2 linked regions of the Metabacillus sp. KUDC1714 genome follow. The protein of the gene in region 1 interacts with the protein of each later gene in a pairwise test. Links are inferred from orthologs where the notes say so. Each region holds a gene or a part of one and is shown on either strand. Other genes may lie near its edges.

Evidence for each region.
Region 2: the proteins of HUW50_RS19260 (region 1) and HUW50_RS08175 interact in binary tests that used the Escherichia coli proteins (3 or more experiments, as listed by UniProt). The link is inferred for Metabacillus sp. KUDC1714 from one-to-one orthologs.

Annotation. Positions count from the first base shown.
Region 1 is NZ_CP055263.1:4,186,363-4,192,392, reverse strand. Bases 1,336-4,301 are described here. They hold HUW50_RS19260 (stage V sporulation protein D), read right to left. Parts: upstream 3,808-4,301; coding sequence 1,864-3,807; downstream 1,336-1,863. Other genes in these bases: HUW50_RS19255 (penicillin-binding protein), read right to left, coding at 3,967-4,301; HUW50_RS19265 (UDP-N-acetylmuramoyl-L-alanyl-D-glutamate--2,6-diaminopimelate ligase), read right to left, coding at 1,336-1,536. Also shown: more of HUW50_RS19265, read right to left, coding at 67-1,335; more of HUW50_RS19255, read right to left, coding at 4,302-6,030. UniProt on the Escherichia coli protein: Essential cell division protein that catalyzes cross-linking of the peptidoglycan cell wall at the division septum. Required for localization of FtsN.
Region 2 is NZ_CP055263.1:1,708,403-1,720,164, forward strand. What follows is about bases 726-3,639. They hold HUW50_RS08175 (transglycosylase domain-containing protein), read left to right. Parts: upstream 726-1,107; coding sequence 1,108-3,171; downstream 3,172-3,639. Other genes in these bases: HUW50_RS08180 (YwhD family protein), read right to left, coding at 3,510-3,639. In the rest of the region: speE (spermidine synthase), read right to left, coding at 1-548; more of HUW50_RS08180, read right to left, coding at 3,640-4,025; HUW50_RS08185 (site-2 protease family protein), read right to left, coding at 4,051-4,716; HUW50_RS08190 (2-hydroxymuconate tautomerase), read left to right, coding at 5,120-5,305; HUW50_RS08195 (YwgA family protein), read right to left, coding at 5,515-6,036; HUW50_RS08200 (HD domain-containing protein), read right to left, coding at 6,140-7,438; HUW50_RS08205 (YuzB family protein), read right to left, coding at 7,604-7,828; HUW50_RS08210 (RsfA family transcriptional regulator), read left to right, coding at 8,171-8,947; HUW50_RS08215 (EcsC family protein), read left to right, coding at 9,126-9,941; HUW50_RS08220 (Gfo/Idh/MocA family protein), read right to left, coding at 10,027-11,091; HUW50_RS08225 (sugar phosphate isomerase/epimerase family protein), read right to left, coding at 11,113-11,762. UniProt on the Escherichia coli protein: Cell wall formation. Synthesis of cross-linked peptidoglycan from the lipid intermediates.

The sequences.
Region 1 (6,030 bases):
ATTTTATTCATTTCATTTCATAAATAGATTAGTTTTCTTGGGTATGAGCACCAGTTTTGCTATTTTTCACTTATTTTGATTATTGATTGCCTTTAACGCAATCTCTTTATCATCAAAATCGAATGTTTCGTTGCCAATGATTTGGTATGTTTCATGCCCTTTCCCTGCAATTAAGATTACATCTCCCTTTTTAGCATGTTCAACTGCGAAGTGGATTGCCTTTTCACGATTAGAAATCAAATGATAATGTTCTCCACTAACTCCAGCTTCCATATCTTTAAGAATCATGGATGGATCTTCACTCCTCGGATTATCAGAAGTGAAAATTGGCTCATCACTATATTCAGTAGCAATTCTAGCCATAAGCGGTCTTTTCGTTCTATCTCTATCTCCTCCACAGCCAACAACACAAAAGATTTTGCCTTCTACAAATTGCTTTATCGTTTGTAAAACATTTTCTAGACTATCTGGAGTATGAGCGTAGTCAACGATAACAGTAAAGTCTTGCCCTCCATCAACAAGTTCAAAACGCCCTCTAACACCCTCCATTACTTCAATTGCTTGGATAATTGTATCTAAGTCAATAGATGATGCTAAACAAGCCGAAACTGCTGCTAGAACATTATAAATACTAAATTTTCCAACCATATTGATCGTTACTTTTTTTGTACCTACTGGTGTAAACAAGTCAAATTCTGTACCTTTTGACGTCATTTTAATTTCTTTTGCCATCACATCTGCAGAGGTTTCAATTCCATACGTCAAAATTTTTGCAGCAGTCATTTTTATAAATTCTTCAGATGCCTCTTCATCGGCATTTAAAACGGCAATTTTTACATCTTCATGATCAAAACGATTACCTAATTGAGCAAAGAGAAGGCCTTTAGCATACTTATAAGATTCCATCGTTTTATGATAATCTAGATGGTCCTGGGTTAAATTTGTAAAGACTGCAACATTGAAATCACAGCCGTGAATTCTTCCTAAATGAAGCGCATGAGAGGAAACCTCCATTATCGCATGTGTTACCTCTTTCTCTCTCATCTCATGGAACGTTTTTTGAAGAGTCAAGCTTTCCGGAGTCGTGTTTTTTACATTTTTTAATTCATCTGCTATTTTTATGTACATGGTTCCGATTAACCCTGTTTTTTTAGTTGCTTCATTAAGTATTTTTTCAATTATATGTGTTGTTGTCGTTTTTCCATTCGTTCCAGTAACACCAATAAGATGCATATTATGTGTAGGCTGACCATAATAAATATCCGCCAACACAGCCATTGCTCTTTTTGAATCTTTCACTAAAACTACTGGAATTTGTAAATCGTCCAATGGTCTTTCAGCAAGAATCGCCACCGCTCCACTTTCTTGAGCTTTTCTGGCATAATCATGACCATCAACTGTATAGCCGTTAATACAAATAAATAAGCTACCCTTCTTAATTTCCCTAGAGTCCATCTCAATTGATGTGATCATCGGATTTTCTTTCGTAACAATTTCATGTTCGTGTAAATATGTAAGCAATTCGTTTAATTTCATTATTATTCCTACTTTCACTACAAGGTCTATGCACGTTTAATTGAATGTAGATAAGAATCATTAACTTATGTTACCATTCATTCAACTTTATAAAGAAAACGAGCTATTTACCAAAGCTTTTTGGTTGATTGAAGCATATACAGAATGTTCTCCGTACTTATTTTATCTTACTTATAAAAAAAGAGCCATCCTTCGTTTCATTTTCTTTTGAAAAAGCAGGTCTATATTTAGAAGTTTTATTATTTAGAATATTAATGCTTAAGAAAATGAAAAACAGAAAGAAAGCGTGACATCTAGAATCAAGCGAATGTCATGCTTTCTTGCAATTTATTCTTTATCATCAAATTTCTTTTCACTTTCACCTAAATAAACACGTAATGTCGAACCTTCTTTCACTTTTACACCAACATTTGGGGATTGCTGCACAACAACATCTCCTTCTCCTGCTACATCAAGCTTCAAATTAACAAATTGCTCCGATAGTTCTTGTTTAGTCAACCCTATAATATTCGGTATTTCGACTAATTTTGTGTCCAGCCATTTATATTCCTTTTCAATTTGTTCCTTTCTAGGTTTTACACCTAGCTCTGGTAATGCATCACGCATAATATTACCTACAATTGGAGCAGCAACAGTACCCCCGAATTGGATCGTACCTTTAGGATTATCAACTGCTACATAGACAACAATTTGTGGATCGTCAGCAGGAGCAAATCCAATAAATGAAACGATATGGTTGTTCTCCATATATCTTCCATCTTTAACCTTTTGGGCTGTACCTGTTTTCCCACCAACTCGATAACCGTCTACATATGCATTTCTCCCTGTCCCAAGTGCAACTACACTTTCAAGTGCATAACGAATCTCTTTCGATGTTTCCTCAGAAATGACTCGTTTCTTCGCTTCCGGTGTTTGTCTACTAATCACTTCATTTGTTACGGGATCTACCCATTCCTTAGCAATATATGGTGTATATAATATCCCCCCATTTACTGCTGCTGATACAGCCGCCACCTGTTGAATCGGGGTAACAGATACCCCTTGTCCGAATGCGGTTGTCGCAAGCTCAACAGGTCCAACTTTTTCCGGATTAAACAAAATACCTCTACCTTCACCCTGTAAGTCAATACCTGTTTTTTGCCCAAAGCCAAAGTCTTTAATGTACTTAAAGAGTGTTTCTTCTCCAAGTCTTTGTCCTAGTTCAACAAAACCAGGGTTACAGGAATTTTGAACGACTTCTAGGAATGTTTGGTGACCATGTCCCCCTCTTTTCCAACACCGTAATCTAGCACCATCAACCTCAACAGATCCACTATCATTAAACGTGTCTTTTTCAAGATTCACCTTTTCTTCTTCAAGTGCTGCCGCTAAAGTAATAATTTTGAATGTAGAACCAGGTTCGTAATTACTCCAAACAGGTAAATTCCGATTGTATACTGTTGGATCAACTTCCTGGAATTTAGCAGGATCAAAATCTGGCCGACTTGACATCGCTAAAATCTCGCCATTATTAGGATTCATTGCAATGGCTATAATACCATCAGGATTATACGTTGCCTGCACATTATCTAATTCACGCTCAATAATTGTTTGGACTCGAGTATCAATCGTAAGCTTTAAATTGTTGCCATCAACTGGTGCTGTATAGTCATCCGCTTCACCTGGCATCCTTTGGCCTTTTGCATCTGAGAAAAATTTCACATATCCTTTTTCACCTTTTAACTGCTTATCATAATAGGATTCTAAACCTAATAAACCTTGGTTATCAATCCCAGCAAAGCCAAGAACATGTGATAAATAGCTACCAAACGGATAGTAGCGCTTGGAATCCTCAGCTATGTAAACCCCTTTTAAATTTAACTCTCTTACTTCATTTGCCTTTGCATGAGATATTTTTCTACCTTCAGGATTAATCCATTCAATCGATTCTTTTTTAGTGACATGTTTATATGCCTTCTCCTCCGACATATTTAACACGGCTGCCAGCTTTTTAGCGGTATCTGCAGGATTTTCAATTTGTCTTGGGACAACATATATGGTAGGAGCACTCATATTTGTTGCAAGTTCAACACCGTTACGATCTAAAATTTCCCCACGCTCAGGTTCAAACGGTATATTTCTACTCCATAGATCTTTTGCACCAGAAGTTAATGAAGATCCAAGAAAAAATTGAACATACCCTAGACGTATATCAATCACTAAAAAAATTAACAAACCGAATAGCAACGTTAATGCAAGACGCTTTCTAACGGTTACATTCGAAACACGCATATCCTCTACTCCCCCTTGTCTAGGCTCGTTCAAATATATGCTTGTACGACAGGAGTTAGAACAATAGAAATAAAGGAAACTCTGGTGTCTTAAAGTCTAATAAACACTTCTAAAAAAAAAGGATTGACCTTATAGTAGGCCAATCCATAAAATCACCATTTAGTCCTCTTCTTTTTCTTCAGTTTGTTTCTTAACTATAGTTGTCTTTAAAGTTACGGATAATACATCGCCTTTTTTCAATACACTATCCTTCTTTATACTTTGCTTAGTAACATAGCCAGAACCTTCGGAATTAACTGATAAATCTATCAGATTACCCAATTTCATTACATCTCTCTTAGACCAACCAGTCATATTAGGCATTTTTACATTTTCAGAAGTTTGCAGTAACACTTTCTCATTTACGATGATAGGTGTTTCTACCTCGGGGTATTGAGCGATAATCTCTTGTCCGTTACCAAGAATGATCGGCTCTAGCCCTAATTCCTCTAACTGGTGTTCTGCATCAGTAGGCTTCATTCCTACCAGTGTAGGAAGCTTGATTCCTTCCTCTACTGTTTTGCTTTTATCTGCGCTCTCCATTTCTTCAGTTGGATCAATTTGCAAATACTGTAAGCTATTCTTCATGACAGTATTGAAAATCATTGAGACAGGAACTGAACCGGCTTTCCCTTCTAATTTCGGCTTTTGCACTGCCACGTAAACGATTAATTCAGGATCATCTTTTGGAGCCATTCCTAAAAATGAAAACACATGATTATCATTTCCTGATAAATACCCACCTGATGGTGAATAAATTTGGGCAGTTCCTGTTTTTCCAGCAACTTTATATCCTTCGATGCGAAATGACTTTCCTGTCCCCTTTTCAGAGCTAACAACGGTTTCTAATATATCTAATACTTCTTTTGCTGTTTTTTCTGAAATAGGCTGACCTACAGCTTTAGGTTTCGTTTCTTTCACAACTGTATCGTCATCTGGGTTAACAATTTTTTCAATTGCATATGGTTTCATCATTTTTCCATTATTTGCAATCGCAGTAGCAGCCTGAATTTGCTGAATCGGCGTAACTGCTGATGCTTGGCCAAATGCTGTTGTTACTTTATCACGATGCATATTATAGTTTATTTTGCTAGTAGCTTCATTCGGAAGATCAATTCCAGTTTTTGATGTGAAACCAAACTTATTTAAATATTGATATAAGCGGTCGACTCCTAGTAGCTTATCGGCAATAATAGAAAACGCGACGTTTGAGGAGCGCTGAACTCCTTCGTTATAGGTGATCGGTCCCCATCCACGCCCACTGTTATGGTCATTAATATCTGGTCCTTCTACATCGTAAGATCCTGACTGGAACATTGCATTCCCATTATAAACGCCTTCTTCAATGGCCGCAGCAAGCGTAAAAATTTTCATTGTTGAACCAGGTTCAAAGGCATAGGATATCACATCATTAGTATAAGATGTAATATTCCTTATATTTGGATCAAAGCTCGGTCGTTGAGCCATAGCCAAGATTTTTCCCGTTTTTGGATCTGCAACAACACCTATGATTTTCTCTGGTGAGAATTCATCAACAACTTGATTCATAGAGTCTTCTAAAAAGGTTTGAATCTTTTGATCAATTGTTAAATAAACATCTTTACCATTTGTCGGAGCAATGATTTCATCATTACTATTTGGCAACTTCCAATTATAATGATCCTTTTCGTATTTTACATAACCGTCTTCTTCTTGTAGGTATTTCTCAAGGGTTTTTTCAAGTCCCATCATCCCTACTGTTTCGCCCGTGTCCTCTTGTTTTTGAGCATATCCTATTAAATGAGAGGCAAATAAACCATTAGGATAAAAACGTTGTGTATCCCGAATAAAAGAAATACCAGGAAGCTCTAATTTAGCTATTTCTTCTTTCATTGTATGACTTATATCACGACCTGCTGCTCCAAATTCGACTTGATCTAAATCCTTTGAAAGAATCTCTTCTACTTTACTAACTTTCATTTCAATTAAAGGAGCAAGCTTTTGAGCAGTTTCCTGTATATCAACAACATGCTGTGGTTTTTTTGGATTAGTTGTCATTTTATCATCAAGAATTGCGACAAGCTTATATGAGGCTTTATCCTCAGCTATAACTTCACCTTTGTTATCTAGTATTTTTCCTCGTTCAGCTTCAATTGTTCGTTGACTTTCATATAATTCCTCTGCTTTTGCCGCAAGGGCTTCACC
Region 2 (11,762 bases), 2.5 Mb from region 1 along the record:
TCTTCTTTAAGCGCTTTTGAAATACCAGCATAAAATCCTTTTGTAAATAAGTTTACAGCAGGCCCCATTGGTTCAGTTGAATCTACCATAATAACATCATACTCATTTTCACTTTCAGCGATATGCATGAAGCCGTCGCCTACTTTTACTTCTACACGTGGGTCTTCTAGTTTCCCTGCAATTTCAGGAAGGAATTTTTTTGAATACTCGATGACTTTCCCATCTATATCAACAAGTGTTGCTTTCTTCACTTGAGGATGTTTCAGTACTTCACGGATAACGCCACCATCACCGCCGCCAACAACAAGAACATTTTCAGGATTAGGGTGTGTAAATAAAGGAACATGTGCAACCATTTCATGATAAACAAATTCGTCCTTTTGTGATGTCATGACCATTCCATCTAGAAAAAGCATATTTCCAAACTCTTCCGTTTCAACCATTTCTAAGTATTGAAAGTCTGTTTGCTCTGTATGTAACGTTTGTTTAATTTTTAATGTGATCCCAAAATTCTTTGTTTGTTTCTCTGTATACCATAATTCACTCATTTTATTACCATCCTTTCATCTATCAGCTCTCAACTATACATTTATCCTTTTACATTTATGTCAAACCTTAAGAGACAGAATTCATGTATTTAAGCTTGTTTTATTATTTGAAAAAAATTACAGACTTATACAACTGCTTAGTGCTCGACATCTAACCCCACTGTACTTAGTTTTCATGTCTAGCTCCAGCGCCTAGCTCCTCGATTCATGAGCGTCTTATGCTTTTCGGGGCTGATCAAGGCGCTTCCGCTTTTCTATTGAACATCCGGAAAATTTTTCATTTATATCCTTTTAAAACTATAGATGAATCTAGTAAAAAATCAAGAAAAAATTCATGACTTTTTATCAAAATGTTTAAAAACCTTTTAAAAAACTCATAATGGCTAATAGTATCTAAGTTCGGACAGCATATGATCCAGCTCCAGCGCCTAGCCCCTCGAGTCATAAGCCACTCATGAATTGAAGGTAGAGAACACCTCCTATTCATGAGCGTCTTATTTGCCCGAGACTGAACAAGGCACGACTTGAGCTTTTCTATTTTAGATTGGAGGTGAGCAAAATGGATGTGATCACACCTAAACGAATTCGAATTACGTTAAAGACAATCCGTGCCATAACATTTATTAGTTTGCTATTATTAGTCTTTTTTTCAACAATTATTCTTAGTGTTGTTATGTATGCCAAATGGCAAGGGCCTCCCTCTTTAACAGTGCCACAATCAACGATTATTTATGCGAGTGATGGGTCAAAGATTGGGGAATTACATAATGGGCAAAAACGGTATTGGGTGCAGCTTGATGATATTTCTGAAAATGTTCTTCAAGCAACGATTGCGATCGAGGATCGAAGCTTTTACGATCATAATGGTTTTGATTTCAAACGAATTGCAGGGGCTGCTTTAGCGGATTTAAAGGCGATGGCCAAGGTTCAAGGTGCTAGTACGATTACACAGCAATATGCTCGTAATCTATTTTTAAAACATGAAAAAACCTGGCAGAGAAAAGCGATGGAAGCCTTTTACACCATACGCCTTGAGCAAAATTATAGTAAGGATGAAATTTTAGAGGGGTATTTAAATACGATTTATTATGGTCATGGAGTATACGGGATCGAAGCTGCTGCTAAATATTACTTTGGAAAGAATTCCAGTGAGTTATCTTTAGGGGAAGCCGCTATGCTTGCAGGCATCCCAAAGGGCCCCAGCCTTTATTCTCCTTACGTTAATCAAGAAAAAGCCAAAGGTAGACAAGCGATCATCTTGAAAACGATGGAAAAAGAGGGCTATATTACGGAAAAACAATTAGCCAGCGCATTAAGCGAGAGTCTTGTATATACAACAAAGGAAGATAAGGTTCAAAAAGGCATTGCACCTTATTTTCAAGATGCTGTTATGAGTGCTTTAGCAGACGAATTAAATATTGACGCGCAAATGATTGAAACAAAAGGGTTAAGAATTTATACGACATTAGACTTAACAATGCAAGAAATCGCAGAGGATCTGGTGAAAAAGTCTATCGATAAGAAATCTGATATACAAGCTGGTTTTATTGCTATTGATCCAGCTACAGGTTATGTAAAAGCCTTAATTGGTGGGCGTGATTATGAAAAAAGTCCGTTCAATCGGGCAACACAGGCGAAAAGACAACCTGGCTCAACAATAAAGCCTTTATTATATTACTCAGCCATAAACAATGGGTTTACGCCATCTACAGAGATGCTGAGTGAGCCAACGACATTTTCATATGATGATGGCAAGGCTTCATATAAGCCGAGCAACTATAATGACTATTATGCGAATGACTTTATTACGTTACTTCAAGCCATTGCTTTATCTGATAACATTTATGCTGTTAAAACTCATATGATGCTTGGGATGGAAAAGCTTGTGAAAACGGGCGAGTTATTTGGACTTAACACAAAAATTAAAAACATCCCTTCAACAGCTTTAGGAACATCTCCAGTTCGCTTAGTTGAGATCGTTAATGCTTACGGTATGCTAGAAAATGGCGGAAGAAAAATTGAGCCTACCTATATTACTAAGGTAGAGGATGCCACAGGTGAAATTATTTATAAATCTGATACAAAAAAGGAACAAATCCTTAATGAACAAGCTGCTTTCGTTACAACTCATATGATGACAGGAATGTTTGATACTGCTTTAAATGATTATACTTCTGTCACTGGTCATAGCATCGCTGACTCTTTAACGAGAGACTACGCTGGAAAATCTGGTACTACATCAACAGATAGTTGGATGATTGGTTTTTCACCACAATTAGTTGCTGGGGTTTGGACTGGATATGACAAAGGAAAAACGATTGATCTCGTTCAAGAGCGGGGCTACGCAAAAGCAATCTGGGCTAAGTTCATGGAAAAAGCTTTGGACAAAGAGTCTGTTAAAGCTTTTCGTCCTCCAGATGGTACCGTGGGGGTGTACATTAATCCTGCTAGTGGAAAGCTTGCTACTGAGGATTGCCCTGTCCGAAGGCTCACTTACTTTATAGAAGGCACAGAGCCAACAGAATATTGTAAAGAGCATCTCAAAACCGATGACGATAAGGTCCATGAGCACAAAAAGAAAGAAAAAGATAATTGGTATGACCTTTTTAAATGGTGGGATTGATAATTACAAAAGCGCAAGTGCCTTGATCATCGCCGTACAAACTGGAGGAGCATCGACTAAAGATAAAGGAAACACGGTAAGCGTAGCGAACCGATGTTGACTTATCGTAGGGAGATGATCTGAAGTTTGCTAGGCGATAGGCGCTGGAGCTAGATGCCGTACGCTTTTCCACAGTTCAATAATTTTATAATTTTTCAAACGATAAAAAACCCCGAACTGACCTGTTCGGGGTTTTTCATGTCCTAGTTTTATAACTGTATTCTTAGTCTACTAATTTTACCGAAGAACCACAAGAATTTACCAATTTATTCACAAAAACGTCACACTTTCGACATATTTCAGTTAGCATTTAGATCGTCTTTTAATTTTTGGTCAGAGTGTTCCCACATATGTTTATCATGCTTTTTTAAGTATCCAGCAAGGATTTCCTTTGAACGCTCATCCATATGCTCGACAATAATATGACGCTTCATTGATTTATCCATTCGGTTAACATGTTCTGGAAGTGATTTATAGCCTCTTCGTATCGAACGATCAACTGTCATCTCACATGCTGCAACACCAGCGTAATATGGACCTTCTGCCTTACGATCAATCGTGACCCATACTAGCCAATAAGGCTTTCCATTAGGAACCTCTTCCTTAGTTTTAAGAAATTTAATGCCCTTTTCAACAACACTTCTTGCATGCATAGCCCCAATATCAACGAAGGCCTCTCCTTCTTCAATATCAATAAATACCGGTGATACATTATCAAGACTAAGTGCACCAACACCATAGCCTCCATGTCCATCAGTAGGGTCACTCTTTATAATATTAAAGCCAATGCTTTTCTTCTTTTTATTTTCCTCCATGTTTAAACCTCCTAAATCATTTATCCTATAATATTGGACCTAAAAGAAAGTGAAACAATTCCATCACCGCTGTTCTACCAACAGCAAAAATAGGCTGAATAATGTAACCATCAAGTGGTGTAATAACTAATATCAGAAAAATAATGATTCCATAACTCTCATATTGCGTCATTTTCGCTCTAATATTTGCAGGAGCGAGATCTTCAATAATCCGGTAACCATCTAATGGTGGAAATGGAAGTAAATTAAATATAAATAGCATCACATTAAGTGACACAAAAATATTGAAAAAATCCTGAAGACCGTTAACATAAAATTCTGGTAGTGCGGTTACTGCATTTGTTGCTAATAGAATATACCAAATTGCAGTCCCAAGAAATGCGATCACTAAATTACTTAGAGGACCTGCAACCGAAACGAGAACACCTGCTAAACGAGGTCTTTTAAAATAGGAACGATTAACAGGTACAGGTCTCGCCCACCCAAAACCTGCAATAAAAATCAGCAGCGTACCAAAGGGATCTAGATGTGCAAGTGGAGAAAGCGTTAATCTGCCTTGCCTTTGTGCAGTTGGATCACCAAATTTATATGCTACATAGGCATGAGCGTATTCATGAATTGTAAAAGCAATCATTAACGTAATGACGACATATGGAATCATTTCAAGTGGAAATGCTAAAAAACTATTTATACTATTTAAATTGTCCATCTCTCTCTCCTTTAGACTTTTAAAGTTGGCTCTTTTCTAAAAGATTGTTGCTTTTACTAATTAAGGTTGATTGGAACGGATTGCGAGACTCCTGCGGGAGTAGCGGGACAGGTGAGACCCCGCAGGCGTTTACGCCGAGGAGGCTCACCGCCCGCCCCGCGAAAAGCGAGCATCTCTCGCTGCAATCAACCAGGCACAATACTTATTTAATAGCAACAAAGTTTGCAAAGCATCCTTAAAGTTCAACTTAAAGCAAATTCAATCTATTTACTACTAGCTTAACATGTTATGCAAACCATTTCGCTTAAAGTATACTATATTTACAGGCTGATTTCGTACTATTTTGATTACGATAAAGCCCATACATATGAAGGAGTGATAAACAATGCCATACGTAACAGTTAAAATGCTTGAAGGAAGAACAGACGAGCAAAAAAGAGCCTTAGTCGAAAAAGTAACTGCCGCTGTATCCGAAACAACCGGGGCGCCCGCTGAAAAAATTGCTGTCTTTATCGATGAAATGAGCAAAAGCAATTATGCACTCGGTGGTAAGAGATTAAGCGACCAATAGTTAAGAAAAGCGCAAGCGCCTTGTTCAGCGACGTAGAAAAAAGAGCACTCCGTATGAGATAAAGGAAACACGGAGAGCGTTAGCGATTCGATGTTGACTTAGCGTATAAGGAGGGTGAAGTTCATTAGTCGCTAGGCGCTGGAGCTAGACACCCAAACTAAGTACAAAAAGTTATACTTTCTTCACTTTAAATAGAAAAGCCCGCCAACTTAATGTTTGGCGAGCTCTTCTGCAACTAAACCTCTTAAATTCTCGATATATTTATACGCATCTAAAATCTCTTCTTCTGTATAACGCTGCTTACTCTTTAATGTAAATACCTTCTCTTTAACCTCTTCTTGTTCTAATCCATCAAAATATAAAACCGTTGAAACAAGCTCTAAAAATCTTGAGCTTTGCTCATTTAAATGAAGCATACAACCTTCAAATGGAGGTAGATCTAGATCATAATGACCTAAAAACTCAGTTCCAGTATCTGTTAATGAATAGCGATATTGAAAATAGCCACCCTTTTTTTCATGAACTTCATTTAAGAACCCTAAGTTACAAAGTTCTTCAATTCGAAGTGTCAGCTCCTCAGAGTACGGCCCATAAAAGTGAAAGTTATATTTTTCATAAAAAGGAAGATCGATCTTTTTCGCAATATAAATCATCTTTTGTAGCTTTTTCCGACCAATGATTTCCCCAGCTGATGAGATCACCTTCATCAGCTTAGCGTGTTCTTTCATCAATGCCCCGTCATCTCCTAACTCTTTCTCTGTTTGATCGATAAAAGGTGTATTTTTTTCTAGCTCAACAATCCCAGGAAATTTCAGGATGTCGCACTTTTCAAATCTAGTTAGATAGGTTTAATAATTCTAAGATCTTTTTCTTAGCTGTTCGCTTCGTTGAAAAGTCCTCTAACAAATCTAATGGGAAATATAATTTATGATCTGTTCTTCTTTTCCCTGAAATCGCATCAACGATTTCAGATTGTCTTGATAGCTCTCTAAGATCTCCGTTTGACATTTGTAAATGGATTGGCAAGCGTTCTTCTTCCTCACCAGGTCGATAAAAATCATAAGGTAGGTCTGAAGAAGAATCGACAACTAAATAATAGTCAGGATCAATTCCTGCCTTCTTAAATAAGGTGGTTAGCTCCATCAATGTCATCATCTGTACATTTGGGTTAAATTCAACATATTTAAACAACTTGCGGTTCATAAAACGTCTGCATAAATCACTTAAAATCGGATCTTCCTCATCCTGCCATGCTTGAAAATAAAACATAATAACAGATTCATCCAATTTTAAGTAGTCTTCTAATGTGAGTTCATCCTCAAACATGGAATAAAAATGGATAGGACTATGCTTAAAGGAGTAAAATTCCTGATGTAGTCGTTTTGCTCGATGAAGTATTTTTGTCAGGATCACTTCAGCACTTCTAGTAACTGGATGAAAATAAACCTGCCAGTACATTTGATAGCGACTCATAATATAATCCTCAACAGCATGCATCCCGCTGCTTTTTATAACAACTTGATCTTCACGAGGGCGCATGACACGGAGAATTCTTTCCATATCAAAATGACCATAGCTAACCCCTGTATAATAGGCATCACGCTGTAAGTAATCCATACGATCTGCATCAATCTGGCTAGATATTAAACTAACAACCTGTTTATTTTCATAGGTTTTTGCAATAACCTCTGCAACCTTCTTCGGAAAGTCTGCTCCATTTTCTTTTAATACAGAATGAACCTCCGTATTCCCTAGGATAATCGCCTGAGTAAAGTCCTCATGATCAAGGTGAAATACCTTTTCAAAGGAATGTGAAAATGGTCCATGGCCTAAATCATGCAGAAGTGCAGCACAAAGACATAACAGTCTCTCTTCATCATCCCATTGCGGACGCCCCTTAAAGATATCATCCACAATTCGTCTAACAATTTCATATACACCTAAAGAATGGTTAAATCGACTATGCTCTGCACCATGAAACGTTAAATAGGTTGTACCAAGCTGACGAATTCTTCTAAGTCGTTGGAATTCCTTTGTTCCGATTAGATCCCAAATGAGTTTATCACGAACATGTATATAGCGGTGAACGGGATCTTTAAATACCTTTTCTTCAGACAATTTTCCATTTTCCATTGTCTTCCCTCTTCCGTTCTGACTTGTCTCTTTATTGTATTCACTAATGGTTTAAATTCTTATTCACTTCTTCTATTATAGCGACTTCTTATTGATATTCACACCTAAAATCTTGCATAAAACGACAATAAAAAATCACCTTTGTAACGTTCAACAAGGGTGATGTTATTTTTTTAATTTCTTTTCAATTTTATCAATAAGTTCATCTTCTGTTAGTGCTGACATAGGGCGATTGTTAACAAATGCAAAAGCCTTCTTTCTTCCTGGGCCACAGTAAGATTGACATGCTATATCAATCGAAGCTTCGGAATCTATTTTTTCCAATCTTGGCACTAATGTTTTAATGTTTGTTGCTTGGCAATCATCACAAATTCTAAATTCATTTGCCATCGAGCTACAATCCTTTCTATTACAAAGCGTCATTCCGCTCCATATTTGAAAGACCTATTAATCCTTCGTTTTCACTAAAAGGTATTTTACCGCTTATCTAATCCCAATGCAAGTAAACAAACAAAGTCAAACCTGAGATTTACCTTCCATCAATGGATAATTTCACCTCGGATAGTAGATTCTAAAGATGAAAGATATATTGTTGAATCAAATCATTACTAATTAATTTCCATAAAAAACTAGTATCCTCTTAAGAAATTTGTATAAAAACCTTCGAAATTGTCCATCCTTATTAACAGTTAATGAATTAAACCATCTATTTATATAGGGAGTTGGAAAAAGATGAAACAAAGACAAGATGCTTGGTCTGAAGAGAATGATTTATTACTAGCTGAAACTGTTTTACGTCATGTACGGGAGGGAAGTACACAGTTAAATGCCTTTGAAGAAGTAGGTGATAAGCTGAATCGTACCTCTGCTGCATGTGGCTTCCGTTGGAACGCAGTTGTCCGACATGATTATGAAAAAGCACTTCAACTTGCTAAAAAACAACGCAAACAACGTATGAGAGCACTCGGAAAAGGACAGCCAGTCAAGAAACAGCTTCTCTATTCACCAGATTTGCCATCTATTGAAGTTGATGAGGACGAACAAGAAGAGCTTACAATGATGTCAGCTTTAGAGAGTCATATGGCCGAAGTAATGCCAGCTGATGAGGATGTTACTGCTAACTTGCCAAAACCAACACCAAAACCTGTATCAGTACAACCATTTACAGGTATGAATCAACAAGTTGTATCACCAAACAGAATGACAATGGAACAAGTTATTGCATTCTTGCATTCTTATAAATCAAATAATGAGCACTCAGAGGTTCTTATGAGTGAAAATAGACGATTAAAGCGTGAAAATCAAGAGCTCACTTCACAAAACGAAGAATTAATGAAAAAGGTTGAGAGACTTGAACAAGATACTGTTACAGTCCAAGAAGACTATGAAACATTAATGAAAATCATGAACCGCGCAAGAAAACTAGTATTATTTGATGAAGACGATCGCGCATCAACCACAACATTTAAAATGGATCGTAATGGCAATCTGGAAAAAATGGCTGAATGATTTATTAAGACGTAAGGAGATCCTTCCTGCGTCTTTTTTCGTATGATCGGACTAATCATTTCAGGTTTAAAAGACCTTTTTCAGGAGAGTATAATTAAAATACGGAACCTATTAAAGGGTCAAACGTATTACAGTTATACAAGTATATGTGATAAATTAATGAAAAGGTTGGTATGACGTGGAAACTAGGGATTGGTTACAAACAGAGCTACAAGCAATTGAAAAATGGGAGAAGGATCAACAGGGTCTTTGGTTTTGGGAAAAAATTGGGCGCCTTCCTTTTAAGCTATTAGATAAAGTAACTCCTGCTTTTATCCAAAAGAAAATTGGTGTTTTACTAGATGAGCTAGGATCTTTCGTTCAAACAGGTGGACAATACTTAACACAGGAAAAAGCTATTTTAGCCAAGCTACAAAAGCATTCACTAAAAGAGACAATTGAGCTTGCTGATATTTCTTCACTTCCTTTATCTACTATGGATGCTGTTGGCCAAGAATTAAAAGCAAATCGAAGCAAGCTCGCGACCATTCAAGGAGCAACAACAGGAGTAGGCGGTATTTTTACGTTAGCGGTAGATATTCCTGTCCTACTTGGTCTTTCATTAAAAACACTTCAGGAAATTGCGATCGCATATGGCTATGATCCAAAGGATCGTAATGAGCGGATTTTCATTGTAAAAAGCCTTCAATTTGCCTCAGCAGACGTTGTGGGAAAACAAGCCATTTTAAATGAATTATCAGCGTTTTATCATCGCGACAAATCAACAAATAATGAAATGATTTCCCAACTACAAGGCTGGCGCGAGGTCGTTTATACATACCGTGATCAATTTGGTTGGAAAAAGCTACTGCAAATGGTGCCAATCGCTGGAATGGTATTTGGTGCACTCACAAATCGTTCCATGATCCATGACTTGGCTGAAGCAGGTATGATGCTTTATCGGAAAAGGAGAATTCTTGAAAGACTAGAGAAAGATGAGAAGAGCACCACCTAGTTTCGAGCTTTATCCAAAACCGCTTCAAAAAACGGACACCTGTTTTTTGAAGCGGTTAAAGACAATTATGTTCTGGCTTCACCTTCTATTCGAAATAAATCTCCTTCCCTTTTTGGCTAGATTCATACACCCCAACTAATATTTTCATCATTTCTACGCCGTCTTGAACGGGGCTGATTGTTTCTGCTTCACCTTTGATACAAGATATAAAATGATCAATTTCATTTTGAAATCCTTTATGAAAATCAAATGATAATGAATCAATTTGTGGTGTAGAATTTATTATCGTATTATTTTTTTCTGTTACAATTTGAAGTTGAGGTTCGATTTCTGCACCACCTTTGTCACCGAATACGTTAACAGCGATTGATTCTTCCTTTGCATGGAGTGTAAAACTTACATCGACCATTAAAGAAGCTCCATTTTCAAATCGGATGATTGCATTAGCTAAGTCCTCAACTGTATTCTTGTCAGGCTCATAATCTGCTGCTTTGTAGAAAGATTTGTTTTCAACATTTGCGCGGTTACCTAGCTTATTGTATGTATTTCCACTGATTGATTTAACTTTCGGTTTCCCCATTAAATACCAGCACAGATCAATAACGTGAACACCTAGATCGATTAATGGCCCACCACCTGATCTTTCCTTATCAGCAAACCACCCCCCAGGATTACCTAAAGCTCGGATGCAGGATGCTTTTGCATAATAGATTTCTCCAAGATCTCCAGAATCAATAAAGCTCTTTAATACTTGAGTATTTGTGCCAAAGCGACGAACGAAGCCAACTTGAAGTACCTTACCAATATTTCTCTCAACAGCTTTTTCTATTTCGTATGCTTCTTCAATTGTTTTACATAACGGTTTTTCAACTAACACATGTTTCCCTGCATTTAATGCAGCAATTGAAATTTCCGCATGTGAGTTATTCCATGTACAGATACTGACAGCATCAATCTCTGAATCTGCTAGTAATTCCTGATAGTTTTTATAATGTTTTTTAGCACCATATTTCTCTGCTTTTTCTTGTGCTCTTTGTTCATTAAGATCACAAACAGCATAGATTTCAACACCGTTATTATTTTTATAGGATTCAAAATGCATTTCAGAAATAGAGCCTGCCCCAATTACACCTACTTTTATTTTCCCCATTTTTTGTTATCTCCTTTTCTTTTAAAGTTCTTCCCAAATTCTTTTGACATTATCTAAACCTATTTTAGATCCTTGTCTACATTCTTCTAAACCCTCAAATTCGATGGAAATGTACCCATCATAGCCAGATTGTTTTATTACGTTCAGTACATCATATAAATGAATATCACCGTGACCGGTAATTGCACCTCTTAAATAATTACCTGAAGCAGTTTGGAACCAGCCTTCACCAGGATGATAGGAAGAAGCTGGTCGATAATAAAAGTCTTTCGTATGAACCATTGATGCATAGGCTATATTTTTCTTTACAGCTGCAACTGGATCTTCGTCCACACAAAGGAAATTCCCTGTATCCAGTGTCGTTTTAAAATTTGCTCTAGCTACACTCTCGATTAATCGCTGTATCCTCTCACTTGCCTGAACATAGAAGCCGTGATTTTCCACACTTGTCACAATGTCGTATTGTGCTGCATAATCAGCGATTCTTTGGCAAGCTTCTGTTAATCTTGGTAAATCTAGTTCGAACTGTTTAATAGATGCTTCGTGAGGGGACTTAAATGCTACATCATGCCTCATCAGCTTTACACCTAGTTGATGTGCAATATCAACTTCTTTCTTTACTCTTACAATTTCTTGTTCAAATGCTTCCCTATCACCCTTTAGAAAGTCAG